Regions from separate parts of the Hymenobacter agri genome, predicted to be linked through region 1. Evidence: riboswitches for the same ligand, from Rfam matches in the RefSeq annotation. Region 1 holds a riboswitch; each other region holds the start of a gene.
What was found. A riboswitch is a leader RNA that binds a small molecule or an ion and turns the genes downstream of it on or off. The one in region 1 is predicted to bind S-adenosylmethionine.
Positions count from the first base shown of each region.

Region 2: linked by a shared signal. The riboswitch ahead of metH (methionine synthase) and the one ahead of ACYVDE_RS11310 (O-acetylhomoserine aminocarboxypropyltransferase/cysteine synthase family protein) in region 1 are both predicted to bind S-adenosylmethionine.
Region 3: linked by a shared signal. The riboswitch ahead of ACYVDE_RS14770 (amino acid permease) and the one ahead of ACYVDE_RS11310 (O-acetylhomoserine aminocarboxypropyltransferase/cysteine synthase family protein) in region 1 are both predicted to bind S-adenosylmethionine.

Region 1 covers NZ_BAAGZM010000196.1:161-6,396, forward strand. Annotated here, with positions in the region: partial or broken gene ACYVDE_RS11300 (homoserine dehydrogenase) at 1-623, opposite strand, end outside; gene metX (homoserine O-acetyltransferase family protein) at 812-1,840, opposite strand; gene ACYVDE_RS11310 (O-acetylhomoserine aminocarboxypropyltransferase/cysteine synthase family protein) at 2,080-3,459, opposite strand; SAM riboswitch class I at 3,843-3,957, opposite strand; gene ACYVDE_RS11315 (LysM peptidoglycan-binding domain-containing protein) at 4,244-4,564, opposite strand; gene ACYVDE_RS11320 (hypothetical protein) at 4,719-5,138, shown strand; partial or broken gene ACYVDE_RS11325 (erythromycin esterase family protein) at 5,298-6,236, shown strand, end outside.
Region 2 covers NZ_BAAGZM010000168.1:3,228-7,677, forward strand. Annotated here, with positions in the region: gene metH (methionine synthase) at 1-3,190, opposite strand, end outside; SAM riboswitch class I at 3,263-3,371, opposite strand; partial or broken gene ACYVDE_RS10385 (molybdopterin-binding protein) at 3,736-4,450, opposite strand, start outside.
Region 3 covers NZ_BAAGZM010000323.1:282-4,731, forward strand. Annotated here, with positions in the region: partial or broken gene ACYVDE_RS14755 (GAF domain-containing protein) at 1-141, opposite strand, end outside; gene ACYVDE_RS14760 (HD domain-containing protein) at 314-970, opposite strand; gene ACYVDE_RS14765 (hypothetical protein) at 1,095-1,574, shown strand; gene ACYVDE_RS14770 (amino acid permease) at 1,616-3,076, opposite strand; SAM riboswitch class I at 3,312-3,403, opposite strand; partial or broken gene ACYVDE_RS14775 (TonB-dependent receptor domain-containing protein) at 3,677-4,450, opposite strand, start outside.

The DNA of each region.
Region 1 (6,236 bases):
GCGTGCGCCGCCAGTATCACGGCCTTCGAACGGGGGTCGAAGGCGCCCATGTCGAGTGTGGGGTCAGTTTCGGCGAAGCCTAACGCCTGAGCTTCGGCCAGCGCCGTGGCGTAGTCCGAGCCTTCCTCGCTCATGCGCGTGAGCACGTAGTTGGAGGAGCCGTTGAAAATACCGCTGACCGCCCGCAGCGGCTCGTGGCTGAAGTAGGCCGCGAGGGTACGAATTACCGGAATGCTGCCGCACACGGCCGCCTCATACAGCAGCGCGCCGCCAAACTCCTGCTCCAGCTGCACCAGCTCGGGCAGATGCCGGGCCAGCATGGCTTTATTGGCCGTCACTACCCGGCGGCCTTGCCGCAGAGCCGCGCTCACCAGCCGGAAGGCCTCGGCCGCGTCGTCAATCACCTCCACCAGCACGTCGAGCGTGGCATCAGCCAGCAACTCATCGGCCTGGTAGGTGAAATGGTCGGCCGATAGTGACCGGGTTTTGCCGGGCGTTTTCACGGCAATGCGCGCCACGGTCAGGCCCAGTTCGGGCTGCCGCTGCACGATGTCATAAAAGCCCTGCCCCACGCAGCCGAAGCCAATCAGGCCCAGGCGCAGGGGTTGTTCAAAATGTGTCATGAATCAGTAGTTTCGGCCGGCCGCAGGTAGCCGCGGGCCAGCAGATTATTTGTGCCTCGCCAATCGCAATTGTACCGCGGCGCGGGCTTTTGTGCTGCCTGTCCAGGCTTTGCGCCAACCCATAGCGGGCTGTACTAATCAGTCATTCAAAAGGGCATTTGCAGCTATTCGGGGCTAATTGCGGCCGCCTAATGCACAAACGTGGGCGCGTAGAACAGCTCCAAAAAGTGCGTGATGGCCGCTGTTTCCAGCAGAAAGCCGTCGTGGCCGTAGCGCGAATCCAGCTCGCCGTACATCGCCCCCGGAATATGGGCCGCCAGCTCGCGCTGCTCGCTCAACGGAAACAGCACGTCGGAGGTAATGCCCAGCACCAGCGTGCGCGCCCCAATGCGAGCCAACGCCGCCGGTACTCCGCCGCGGTGGCGGCCCAGGTTGTGCGTGTCCATGCTGCGGCTCAGGGCCACGTAGCTGTAGGCGTCGAAGCGGGCCACCAGCTTGTCGCCCTGATAGCGTTGGTAGGTGCTGGCGCGGTATTCATCGGGCAACTCATCGGCGTCGGGGTCGGTCTGGGTTTCGTTGTAGGCCGCGTAGCTGCGGTAGCTGAGCAGGGCAATGGCGCGGGCGGCCCGCAGGCCCTCATCGCCCCCGCCGGGCTGGCCGGCGGCGTAGGTCGGGTCGGCCGCAATGGCCAGCCGCTGCGCCTCGTTGAAAGCAATGCCCCAGGCCGAGTGCCGGGCGTTGGTGGCAATCACCACGAGGTGGTCGAACAAATCGGGGCGCTGCACGGCCCACTCCAACGCCTGCTGCCCGCCCAGCGAGCCACCAATCAGCGTATTGATATCGGTAATTTCCAGGTCCTGCCGCAGCAGTTCGTGGGCCTGCACCAGGTCGCGAATGGTCAGCAGCGGAAAATGCTGGAAACGCGCCTGCCCGGTGGCCGGGTCGGCGTCGAGCGGGCCAGTGCTGCCATAGCACGAGCCCAGCACGTTGGCGCACACAATGAACCACTCGGCCGGGTCGTAGTAGCAGCCCGGCCCTACCAGGCCCGGCCACCAGGCCAGCACGTCGGCGTTGGCCGTGAGGGCGTGGCACACCCACACCACGTTGTCGCGGTCTTCGTTCAGCTGGCCCCAGGTCTGGTAAGCCACGTGGGCTCCAGTCAGGGTTTCGCCGCTTTCCAGCGTCAGGTCGGGTAGTTCAAATAGTTGGCTAGTCATTATCTGTTTCAATAGCTCAGTTTCAGCGCCAGCGAACCGGCCGGGCTCATGGATTCTCACCCCCATTTCGCTACCCATCACGGAAGCGGCACCCGCCCGGCGCGCTGGCGCTGAAATTGAGTTGTTCTGATTGAGCTGTGGTTTTTCGTTTTTGGGTCTCTGCTCCCGGCTACCGGTATTTCACTTCACCTAAACCCGGCGGCCAGCAGCGAAGAGCCCAAAACGAAACCCACCGCTCCCTATACCTCCAGCGGCTGGGCGTGCTCCAATTCGGGCTCGCCCACCTCTTCGCCCTCGGTAGGCTGGCTAGCCGTATTGCCAATGGCGTCGAAGGCGGCCTGCAAATCGGCTTTGATGTCGTCGAAATGCTCAATCCCCACGCTCAGGCGAAGCGACGTCGGCGTTACGCCCGAGGCCAACTGCTCTTCCTCGCTCAGTTGCTGGTGCGTGGTGGCCGAGGGCTGGATGATGAGCGTCTTGGCGTCGCCCACGTTGGCCAGGTGGCTGATGAGCTTCAGGTTATCAATAAATTGCGTAGCCGTTTCCTTCGTGCCCTTAATGCGGAACGAGAGCACGCCGCCGAAGCCGCGCTTCAGGTATTTGTTGGCGATGGCGTAGTAGGGGCTGCTGGGCAGGCCGGGGTAGTTCACGCTTTCCACCTGCGGATGCTGTTCGAGCCAGGTGGCCACTTTCAGGGCGTTTTCCACGGTGCGGTCCACGCGCAGGCTCAGGGTTTCGAGGCCGATGAGCAGCTGCCAGGAGTTGAACGGGCTAATGGCCGGGCCGAAGTCGCGCAGCCCTTCCACCCGCGCCCGGATGATGAAGGCGATGTTGCCAAACGGCCCGTTCTTGCCAAATACATCGTTGAAAATCAGGCCATGGTAGCCGTCGCTCGGCTCGGTAAACTGCGGAAATTTGCCGTTGCCAAAGTCGTAGGTGCCGCCGTCCACAATCACGCCGCCCACGCTGGTGCCGTGCCCGCCAATCCACTTCGTGGCCGACTCCACCACGATGTTGGCGCCGTGCTCCAGCGGCCGGAACAGGTAGCCGCCCGCGCCGAAGGTATTGTCCACTACCAGCGGCAAGTCGTGCTTTTTGGCGATGACCGCAATGGCCTCAAAATCGGGAATGCTGAAGCTCGGGTTGCCAATAGTTTCGAGGTAGATAGCTTTGGTTTTCTCGTCGATGTACTGCTCGAACGAGGCCGGGTTGTCGCCATCAGCGAAGCGAACCTCAATACCCAACCGCCTGAATGCCACCTTGAACTGGTTGTAGGTACCGCCGTAGAGGTAGGCCGTGCTCACAAAGTTGTCGCCGGCCTGCAGAATGTTGTTCAGGGCGATGAACTGCGCCGCCTGGCCCGAGCCGGTAGCCAGGGCCGCCACGCCACCTTCGAGGGCCGCCACGCGCTGCTCAAACACGTCGGTGGTGGGGTTCATCAGGCGGGTGTAGATGTTGCCGAACTCCTTCAGGGCAAACAGGTTGGCGCCGTGCTCGGCGCTCTTGAACACGTAGCTGGTGGTTTGGAACAGGGGCACGGCGCGGGCCCCGGTAGTGGGGTCGGGCTGCTGGCCGGCGTGGAGTTGGAGAGTTTCGAAGTGTTGGGGCTGAACAGACATGATGAGGGTGCGCTTGACGCGTTGAAAAACCGGAATGACAATTGAAAAAAGTGCGCTGCGAGCCTGAAAAGCCGTTTTTAGCGCCAAAACTCCCCGAAATAGCCCGTGCTGCCGGCGTGGCCCAAACCCACCGCGAAGGCCCGAAAAGGCGCGCGGCAGACCCGCGGGGCCACCAAAAAATCCAGAAGAGTTGGGGGGAGGGTTCTAAGCCGAAATCAGCTTAGCAACAACACGGGCAGCAACAGCACATTCGCATTCGCCCGTTGGGCAATGCCACATTCCGGCCAGCCGCCGAAACGAAGAAACCCGACCCTACGGCGCGCAAAGCAGCCGGAGCAGTCGGGAGGAGAAAAGCAGATTTTGCGGGATTTTCCATGGCACTCGAATCATCTGTCCCGGTGCGGCCGAAGCTGCGGCGGGTAGGAATTGGCACCTTTCGTTGAGCGAAGGTTGCCAGTGGGTCACGGAGCCTAGTCTCTCGCCACTTCTGTATAAAACTTGAAAACTGCCCACCGTTAGCGGGGAGTACCTGTTGGGTATCGCAAAGGTAGGAGCGAATTTTTGAGAATGGCAAGCGGTGCGGCGAAAATATTTTTTTCGGTAAGCCAAATCGCCTGTCATCCTGAGCGCAGCGAAGGACCTTATCACGTCTGCACGAATTGCGCTAGCGTGACAAGGTCCTTCGCTGCGCTCAGGATGACAGATTTTTCTGCAAGGGCAGAAACGCAAAAAAGCCACCCTGAAACAGAGTGGCTTTTCTCACCTTTTTTCTGCAAAAAAGTACCTAGAGACTAGGTAGGGTTAACACCTGACCAACTTCGATGTGGTCGGGGTTACTGCCGATGGTGGCCTTGTTGGCCTCATATATCTGGTGCCACTTGGCGGCGTCGCCGTAGTGGTTTTTAGCAATTTTTGAGAGGGAATCTCCACTGACAACAGTATACGTGTCGCCGGAAGTTTCCGGTTTGGCGGCGTTGCCGAAAAAATCGGTGGCGCCACCGGCGGGCTTGGCAGCGGGTTCAACGGGTTTTTGTTCGCCTTTGTCGCTGATGAAATCAAAGAGTCCCATGGGATTTACAAAGTTAGAGGTTGCGAATGATTTCACCGGAAAAACCTTGCGGTTGGGCCGGCCGGGTTGCTATACGGGCGGTCCAAACTGGGGTTACAGCGCCAACTCTTTTCTTTTGGCACCGTAAGCCGACGAGTTCGCCGTGCGCGGGCTTTCACTTTCATTCTTTCACCTTCACTCACAAGTGCTCATGAAACTCCAGTCCCTCTTTTCGCTCCGCTATTTCGCCAGCCTGCTGGTGCTCGTGTCGCTGTTTGCCGCTTCGTGCAGCAACGACAAAGGCAAGGTTGAAGGCGTAAACATGCTGTACGGCACCGACAGCAAGGTGTGGAAAACCGCCAAGGAAACCGACACCGCCGGCGACAAAGTGAAGCAGACCGACGCACAAAAGCAGCAGGAGCTCCATGTGTTTGCCAATGGCAACTACACCATGACGGATGGTGCCGCCGGCGCCATTTCGGGTAAATACACGTTCGACCAGGCCGCCAAAACCATCACCTTTAGCCCCGAAGGCAAGCCCGCCAGCACTTTCGCCGTCGAAACCCTGACCGACGACAAGCTGACGCTGAAATCGGCCGATGGCGCGTCGTTGATGCTGGAAAAAGAATAAGCCGCATTCACGCTGCCCCAAAAGCCCCGAACCCGCGTGGTTCGGGGCTTTTTTGTGTTTTCGCCCGGGCTATTGCTTGGCGTTAGCAGCAAAACGCCAGTAATTTGCCGCCGCTTTCCGGGCTGCCGAATGCGGCCTTTCCACCTTTTTCTGCTTTTCATGTTTGTTGATTTTAAGGCGGCGGCCCTGACGGGAGCGCTGCTATTGGCTGGCGCGTTGGCCCACGGCCAAGCCCCCACTCCCCTGCCCACCCACGCGGTGCGCAGCATTGCCCCAACCGATACCGATTTTCGGGACCTGGAATTTCTAAAAGCCGAAATCGGTCCGGCGCGGGTGGTGATGCTGGGCGAGCCCACCCACGGCGAGGGCAACGTATTCGAGGCCAAAATCCGGCTGCTGCGCTTTCTGCGCGAGCAGATGGGCTTCACGACGGTAGCGTTCGAGAGTGGTTTTTACGACCTGCACAAGGCCCAGCAGGCGCTGGAGACAGGGCGACCGGCGCAGGAGGCCATTGGCAACAGCGTGTTCACTATCTGGACCGGGGCGCAGGAATTTCAGGCCGTGCTGCCGCTGCTGGGCCCGGGCGGACTGCGCGTGGCGGGGTTTGACCCGCAGCTGAGCGGTGAATACAGCGGCGATATGGTGGACGAGCTACGCGCTTTTTTGACCGCGCAAAAGGGAGCCGCGCAGGTTAACTACGACTATCTGGAGGAGGTGATTGGCTACATGGGCGACCATTTTGCCCTCCCACCCGACGCCAAGCCCGCCGATTTTGAAAAGGAAATGGGCAAGGTGAACCGGCTGCTGGATAAAATGGCCGCCGGCAGCTCTGGGCAGCGTGCGGACGAAGCGCGGTTCTGGCAGCAGAACGGGCGCAGCCTGCTGGCCCAGGCCCGCGACTATGCGAGTAAGCGTAATCGGGCCCTCGACGACGACAGCTTCAAGGCCATCGACAGCAACCCGCGCGATGCCCAGATGGCCGACAACCTGCTGTGGTATGTGCGCCAGCACCCGCAGGAAAAAGTGGTGTGCTGGGCAGCCCTGCCCCACCTGGCCAACCGGCTGGAGCATTTCCAGAACGCTGAAATTCAGGCCTAC
Region 2 (4,450 bases), on a different contig from region 1:
CGCCGAGGTAGTCGGCGCGGCCGCTTTCCTTCGGCGCCAGGAAATCGGAGAAAGCGAGATTGGGAATTTTCGGCCCTTTTTCGCCCTGCTGGCGCAGCGTGAAAAACTCGGTGGCCACGGCCTCGCGCGAGTCGTCGGCGTAGACTTCGATAGTGTCGTAATCCTTCGTGTTGGCGGGCCAGAAGCCCAGCACGGCGCGGGCCGTGAGCAGCTTCTCGTCAATGATTTTCTTCAGCATGGCCTGCGCATCGGCGAAGAGCTTGGTGGCGGCTTCGCCCAGCGTTTCATCCTCCAGAATGCGCGGGTAGCGGCCTTTTAGCTCCCAGGTGTGGAAAAAGGGCGTCCAGTCGATGTACTCGGCCAGCTCGGCGAGGTCGTAGTCTTCGAGCACTTTGGTGCCGAGGAAGCTGGGCTTGGTGATGGAAACCGTGTTCCAGTCCGATTTGAAGCCGTTTTCGCGGGCGGCTTCGATGGGAAGGTAGTTTTTTTCGCGCTGGCGGCTGGCGTAGTCGGCGCGCAGGGCGGCGTAGTCGTCGGCCACCGTCTGGGCGTAGGCGCGCTCGCCCGAGCCGAGCAGGCCGGCGGCCACGCCCACCGAGCGCGAAGCGTCATTCACGTGTACCACGGGGCCGCTGTACGACGGCGCGATTTTCACGGCCGTGTGCAGGCGCGAGGTAGTGGCGCCGCCGATGAGCAGCGGAGTCTTCATGCCACGCTTTTCCATGGCCTGGGCCACGTATACCATTTCGTCGAGCGAAGGCGTGATGAGGCCGGAGAGGCCGATAACATCTACTTGCTGCTTCTGGGCTTCGTCCAGAATCTTTTCCAGCGGTACCATCACACCGAGGTCCACGATATCGAAGTTGTTGCAGGCCAGCACCACGCCCACGATGTTCTTGCCGATGTCGTGCACGTCGCCCTTCACGGTGGCCATCAGGATTTTACCGGCCGTCTGGCGGTCCGAGCCTTGCTTTTCGGCCTCCAGGTAAGGCTGCAAATAAGCCACGGCCTTTTTCATCACGCGGGCCGACTTCACCACCTGCGGCAGGAACATTTTACCGGCCCCGAACAGGTCGCCCACCACGTTCATGCCGGCCATCAGCGGGCCCTCAATCACGTCGAGGGGCCGGGCCAGCTCCTGGCGGGCGGCCTCGGTGTCTTCGTCAATAAACTCGGTGAGGCCCTTCACCAGCGCGTGCGCCAGGCGCTCCTGCACCGGCAGGCTGCGCCATTCGTCGGCCTTCACCTCGGCTTTATCCTTTTGCTTGACGGTATCGGCAAACTCCACGAGGCGCTCGGTGGCATCGGCGCGGCGGTTGAGCAGCACGTCTTCCACCAGCTCCAGCAGGCGGGGCTCGATTTCGTCGTACACGCCAAGCTGGCCGGGGTTCACGATGCCCATATCCAAACCCGCTTTGATGGCGTGGTAGAGGAAGGCCGTGTGCATGGCCTCGCGCACCACGTCGTTGCCGCGGAACGAGAAGCTGATGTTGCTAATGCCGCCGCTGGTGAGCGCGCCGGGCAGGTTGACCTTAATCCAGCGCACGGCTTCGATGAAGTCGAGCGCGTAGTTGCGGTGCTCGTCCATGCCCGTGCCTACGGTCAGGATGTTGGGGTCGAAGATGATGTCGGCCGGGTCGAAGCCTACTTCCTTCGTCAGAATGTCGTAGCTGCGCTGGCAGATTTCGATGCGGCGCTCTAAGGAGTCGGCTTGGCCCTGCTCGTCGAAGGCCATTACTACTACGGCGGCGCCGTACTGGCGCACCGTGTGGGCCCGCTCGCGGAAGGCGGCTTCGCCCTCTTTCAGCGAAATCGAGTTCACGATGCTCTTGCCCTGCACGCATTTCAGGCCGGCTTCCAGCACGCTCCACTTCGAGGAGTCAATCATCACCGGCACCCGCGCAATGTCGGGCTCCGAGGCAATGAGGTGCAGGAAGGTGGTCATCACCTGCTCCGAATCGAGCATGCCCTCGTCCATGTTGATGTCGAGCACCTGCGCGCCTTCCTCCACTTGCAGGCGGGCCACGGCCAGCGCCTCCTCATACGCGCCGGTGCGGATGAGGCGGGCGAAGGCACGCGAGCCGGTCACGTTGCAGCGCTCGCCCACGTTCACGAACAGGCTTTCCTCTCTGATGGTGAACGGCTCAAGGCCGCTCAGGCGAGTGGAGGGCGTGAGTTCGGACGGAAGCTGGCGGGGCTGGTACTTCTCGGCCAGCTTGCTCAATTCGGCGATGTGCTGGGGCGTGGTGCCGCAGCAGCCGCCCACCACCGTCACAATGCCTTCTTTTAGGTACTCCTCCACCAGCGCAGCAAATTCCTGGGCCGACTCGTCGTAGCCACCGAAGGCGTTGGGCAGACCGGCGTTGGGGTAGGCCGAGATGTGCACGTCGGAAATACGACTCAGCTCTTGCACGTACTGGCGGAGCTGGTCGGCGCCGAGGGCGCAGTTCAGGCCCACGCTCAGCAAGGGCAGGTGGCGGATGCTGTTCCAGAATGCCTCCACCGTCTGGCCGCTCAGGGTGCGGCCCGAGGCGTCGGTGATGGTACCCGAAATCATAACGGGCACCACCCGGCCGCCTTCGTCGAAGAACTTCTGCACGGCGTAGAGGGCTGCTTTGGCATTCAGCGTGTCGAAGATGGTTTCAATGAGCAGCGTATCCACGCCGCCGTCCACGAGACCGCGCACTTGCTCTAAGTAGGCGGTGGCCAACTCATCGAAGGTCACGGCGCGGAAGCCGGGGCGGTTCACATCGGGCGAGAGCGAGGCGGTGCGGTTGGTGGGGCCCACCGCGCCGGCCACGAAGCGCGGCCGCTCAGGCGTGCTATACTCGTCGGCCGCCTCGCGGGCTAAGCGGGCCGACTCGTAGTTCAGCTCGTACACCACATGCTCTAAGCCGTAGTCGGCCTGCGCGATGGTAGTGCCGCTGAAGGTGTTGGTTTCCACCATATCGGCTCCGGCGGCAAAGTATTCGGCGTGAATGCCTTTGATGATGTCGGGCCGGGTGATGCTCAGCAGGTCGTTGTTGCCGCGCAGGGGTTTGGGGTGGTCGGCGAAGCGGGTGCCGCGAAAATCCTCCTCCGTGAGCGGGTGGCGTTGAATCATGGTGCCCATGGCACCGTCGAGAATCAGCAGGCGCTGGCGGAGCAGCTCGGGAAGCGGGGAGGGGGCGGCGAGAGTGGCAGTGGGCATTTCTTTTCTGGGTCGAATAGCTACAAAAGCGCGTATCCAGAAAGAAACCCGTGCGCAGGCGCACAGTTCCGGCTGTCATCTTCTTTCACCAAAAACGGCGGTGAAACGGGAGTTGGCACCTACTCGCGGTAGGTTGCCAAGACGTCATCGGGCCCGGTCCCTCGGTCTTTCTGGATAGCAGCTCAGGCAAAGATACGCGTCAACCCCGGAAAAGCGCTACCCGCTCCGGTGGACGTAGCAAGGCCCCGTTTCACGCCGCTAAATGGCGCAAAACGGGGCCTGTGGGGAAATTGTAGCGATGAAAGCTAGTCTTTCTTGATGCAGTTCGGAACGGTTTTGCCGTCCTTTTTCTTCGTGCCCTCCTGTTCGTAGCCTTTCCAGCAGGGGTCTTTCTTGGCGGTGCTCGTTTTCTTATTCGGCATGGGCGTAAAAAGCAACGTGGAAAAAGTAGATGGGAGCCAATGCGCCGGGCTCCATCCGTTACAGTCGCCGACGCTGCGACTCCCTTGCTCATACGGCCTGCTACGGCCGAGGTTCCAAAAAAATTACAGTGCCCACGCCGGCCACACGCTACCCGCCGCAAATACGGCCGGCTCGGGCGGCAGCTCCAGAAACGCGGTGGCCCCCACCAGCCCCAGCATGTCGCCCGAGCCGCCCACGGGCAGGGGCGTGGCCAGACGGCGGCCTTCGGCGTCCACGGTCAGGCGCACGGGCACGAAGTGGGTGAGAGCCGGCTTGAAGTTAATATCGACGGTGAGCACGGCCGGCTGCGGAGCTTCGGCCACGGCCAACGCAGTGCTGGTGTTGGCGGGCTGTTGCACGGCGGCCAGCCAAGGCCGCACGTAGCGGCAGGCCGTGATGAACGTGGACACCGGGTTGCCCGGCAATCCGAACACCACCGGCCCGCCCGCCCGCGCCCCAAACCACAACGGCTTGCCCGGCCGCTGCTGCACTTGGTGAAATATTTCCTCCACGTGCAGCTCGCGCAGCAGGCCCGGCAGATGGTCGGCGCGGCCCTTGCTCACGGCACCGCTCAGCACCACGGCATCGAAGCCGGCACCAAGGATTTTAGTGAGGCCGTCGCGCAGCTCTTCCACATTATCGGAAAGATGAAACAGCGACACTTCGGCCCCCGCCTGGGCAAAAAGTGCCTGCAGCGCATACACATTGGAGCGCCGAATCTGGTGGGGCAGAGGCGTGGCGCCGATGCCCACCAGCTCGTCGCCGGTGCTCACCACGGCTAGGCGCGGGGCGCGTAGC
Region 3 (4,450 bases), on a different contig from region 1:
ATCGAGCAGTTTGGCAACGATGCTCACAAAATCGTTGAACAGCGTTTGGCCCGGCGTGCTCAGCACCTGGTAGGGTTGCAGCGCGGTGAGGCGCTCATGCTCGTACGAAGGAATCAGGCTGGGAAAAAGGGATTTTTGCATTCGTGCTCACAATCAGGTTCTCCTATCTGCTTGCCCGCTTGGGAAGCTCCTCTGTGCTGCAAATATTCCGTCTGCTGAGATTAAGCAGGCATTAAATCCCCCTAAAAACAATCTTTTTCGGGCCGAATGGCTTGGGCAGGCCGGTGAAGGCTCGCATTATTCTGCCGGCAGCTCAGGGCTGGGAATCGAGGCTGCCGCGGTTCCAAGCGTCAATTTCGGCCTGCAGGTTCAGCCGGGCGGCGGCATCAAGCTCTGCCCGCAGGGCCGGCGTTTGAAAGAGCACTGGTGCGGCCAGCATCTTTGCCAGCACCTTGCGGCGCCCGGGGCGATAGAGCAGCGTTGGCACATGCCGGTACTCCTGCCGCACCTGCCGGGCGTAGGCCCAGTACCCGGCGGCCGGGGCCCCGAGGATGCTCAGGTCGGCATCGAGAAAGTAGAGCAGGTCGGTATCGTGCGACGGCTGGGGCTGGATGTGGTCGGCGGTGCGCCCGATGAGGAACGCCACACGCTGCTGCCGGGCAGGCTCCAGCAGCGAGCCCCGCAGAAAAGCCAGCGCCTCGGCGGCGCTGCGGGCTTCGTTGTCGGACCGGCGGGCGTCGTACACCGCGTCGTGAAACCAGACGGCCAGCTGCACCACCACCGGGTCGCGCAAGGGGGCTGCCGCTACCCTATTCAGCAGGTTTTCGATGTGCTGCAGGTTGTGGTAGTGACGGCTGGGCGCCTGGTAGGCGGCGGCCAGGCGCTGCCATTCGGCCTCGCGGCGGGCGGCATCGGGCACAAGCGGCGTGGTGAGGCGATGCCAGCGGGCGGCTAGTTGAGACTGGTCCATGTAGGCGCGGCTTTCGAATGAAAAGTGCGCAAAAGGTAGGCAATCTCCGGCGGCGGCAGCCCGGCACCGGCACAACCGCCTGCCAGGCCCGCCGTAGACACTCAGACACCTTTTCCCCTTCCGTATGCCCCGCACCGTCGTCGGTTTATTCACCAGCGCTTCCGAAGCCGAGTTTGCCGTGGCGCAGCTACATGCGGCCGGCTTTGCCGCCCCCGCCGTGCAGCTCGCCTCCCGCGATACCCTGCAGGCCGAGCACCAGATTGACGTGGAAACGCCCCGCGAAACATTTCAGGACGCCGTGACGCGGTTTTTCAGCGGTATTTTCAGCGGCACGCAGGTCGATGATGCCCAAGCCCACATTGCCGCCACCGGCCCCGAGCACGCCGTCATCACCGTCGACACGACTACTACCGAAGAAGCCGACCACGCCCGCGAGCTACTCGACCGCAACGGAGCCGTGGATGTGTACAAGCAGCGCCCACTGGCCTCAGCCCTACCCGTCACGGCTGAGACAACTGTCGCCGATGAGGTTGATTTAGAAGGTGACCTCGGCCGCGTGCGCGACCGTGAGGAGCTGGATGCGAACGGACTGACGACACATTGAATTGGTAGCATTGATTTCCTGCAGTGTGCGCAGTGAAATTTTTAGTGTGGAAGTTCAGCTTTCTCCTGCGCCAGCCGCAGCTTGCTGTTCTTCTTTCCGTAGCCGAAGTAGATGGCCATGCCCAGCGCCAGCCACACGATGAGGCGCAGCCAGGTTTCCCAGGGCAGCGAGGCCATCATCACGAGGCACACCACAATGCCCAGAATGGGTACCACCGGCACCCACGGCGTGCGGAACGAGCGGGGCGCGTCGGGGTTGGTTTTGCGCATAATCATCACGCCGAGGCACACCATCACAAAGGCCAGCAGCGTGCCGATGCTCGTCATCTCGCCCACCACCGAGATGGGCACGAAGCCCGCAAACAGCGCGATGAAGGTGCCGAGCAGCAGCGTCGACTGCGCCGGCGTGTTGAAGGTGGGGTGCAGGCGCGAGAACACCGGCGGCAGCAGCCCGTCCTTCGACATCGAGAAAAATACCCGCGACTGCCCCAGCAAATCGACCAAAATCACCGACGTGTAGCCCACCAGAATGGCCAATATCACGGCCGACGACAGCCACGCGTAGGGCGTTTTCTCGATGGCCACGGCTACCGGCGCGGCGTTGTTCTTGAACTCGGTGTAGTTGGCCAGGCCCGTGAGCACGTGCCCGAACAACACAAACAGCACCGTGCACACCGCCAGCGAGCCCAGAATGCCAATGGGCATGTTGCGCTGCGGGTTTTTGGTTTCCTGGGCCATCGTGGCCACGATGTCGAAGCCGATGAAGACGAAGAAAATCACGCCCGCCCCGCGCAGAATCCCGCTCAGCCCAAACTCGCCGAAAGTGCCGGTGTTGGCCGGGATGTAGGGTTGGTAGTTGGCGGGGTCGATGTACTGCCACCCCAGGGCGATGAACACCAGCACCACGGCCACCTTCAGCGCCACCACCAGCGCATTGAACCAGGCCGAGCCCTTGGTGCCGCGCGTCACGATGGCCGTAATGGCCAGCACGATGAGCATGGCCGGCACGTTCACGTAGCCGCTCACGGTGCTGCCGTCGGCCAGCTTGGCGCTTTCGAAGGGCGACATTACCAGCCGCGCCGGGATGTGCAGGCCGTATTTTCCGAGGAATTTGATGAGGTACTGCGACCAGCTGATGGCCACCGTGGCCGCGCCCACCGAGTATTCGAGCACCAAGTCCCAGCCAATAATCCAGGCAAACAGCTCCCCCATCGTGGCGTACGAATACGTATAGGCCGAGCCCGAAACGGGCACCAGCGCCGCAAACTCGGCGTAGCAAAGGGCCGAGAAGGCGCAGCCCACCGCCGCCACCACGAAGGAGAGCGTGACGGCCGGCCCGGCATTGTTGGCCGCCGCAATGCCGGTGAGCGAGAACAGCCCCGCCCCGATAATCACCCCGATGCCAATGGCAATCAGGCTCACGCCGTTCAGGCTGCGTTTGAGGGTGTTCGCCCCCGTTTCCGCCGCTTCGGCCCGAAGCAGCTCCAATGATTTTTTCAACATAATCCGATAAATACGCGCCACGCCACCGCCCCACCCGGAGCGGCCGTGCCGCAAGCAAAAAACCCGTAAAAAGGAAATGAAAGTGCGCCGGCCGCAGCCGTTCGGCTACGCGGCGCGAGTGCCCGCTAGCAACAGCAACAACAGCCCGTCAGCATCCGGCCCATCGTTGAGAAACGGGCACGAGCAACACCAGAAAAAGCAAGCGAGGCAGCAGGAACAGCGGGCATGGCAGTTGTTTTTATATGGTCAGGAATTGGCACCGGTCCGCGGTTGCGGGTGGTTGCCGGCGCGTCGTTGAGCCTGTCTCTCAGCGCCTCTGTATAAAAACAATCCATCCGGGAGGAGGAATTGATGGGGCAAAGGTAGGGCCGAATGGGCCTTCATTGGGTTCTGCCAGAAAAAAAGCACGTCATGCCGAGCGCAGCCGAGGCATCTCGCGTGCAGTAGTAACCAGAAAAAAGAACGTCATGCTGAGCGCAGTCGAAGCATCTCTACCGCGGAAGTAATTTGATTACTACCACACGCGAGATGCCTCGGCTGCGCTCGGCATGACGTCCCTCTTTGTTCGTTGCCAGCCACTCCGGCGGCGCGGCCCCGACCCTACTTCCGCAGCGCCACGCGCACGCCGGCCATCAGCCAGCGGCCGGGCATCTGGGCACCCAGCAGGTCGGAATATTTCGCGTCGAACAGGTTCTGGGCCTGGCCCACCACCCACAGGCGCTCGGGCAGCAGCGCCACATCGAGCCGGCCGTTGATGACCACGTAATCGGGCGTGAGCACGGCATCGTTGATGGTGGCGCTGGGGGTAGTCTTCTGGCCGGCGCGCTGCTTATACACCCCGCCCAGGCTGGCCGTGAAGCGGCGGTGCACCAGGCTCACATTGCCGCTGATGAGCTGCAGGGCCACGTTACTCAGGTACTGCGACGTGATGTTGCCGTCTACGTTTAGGTGGGTGTAGGTGTAGCCCACGGTGCCGTCGAGGCGCAGGCCGGGCGTGAGCTGGGCGCGGGTGCTAGCTTCCAGCTCGAAGCCCTGGGTGCTCACGGCAAACAGGTTTTCGGCCAGGCGGTAGGTGTTGGCGGGGTTCAGGTTGGCGAGGCCGGTTTTTTCAATCACCAGCGCGCCGGGCTGGCCCACGTAGTCAATCAGGTTGCGGCCATAGCGGTTGAAGTAGGTGCCGCGCAATGTGAGGGCCGGCAGGGGCTGGAAGTCGAGGCCGCCTTCGTAGCTCCAAGTGCGCTCGGCGCTCAGGTTGGGGTTGCCCACGTTGAAGCCATTGGGCACCGTGCCCGGCCGGATGGACGAGTAATACTGCTCGGTGAAGTTGGCCGCCCGAATGGCCCGGCCCACGGCCCCGCGCACCGTCAGCCGCTC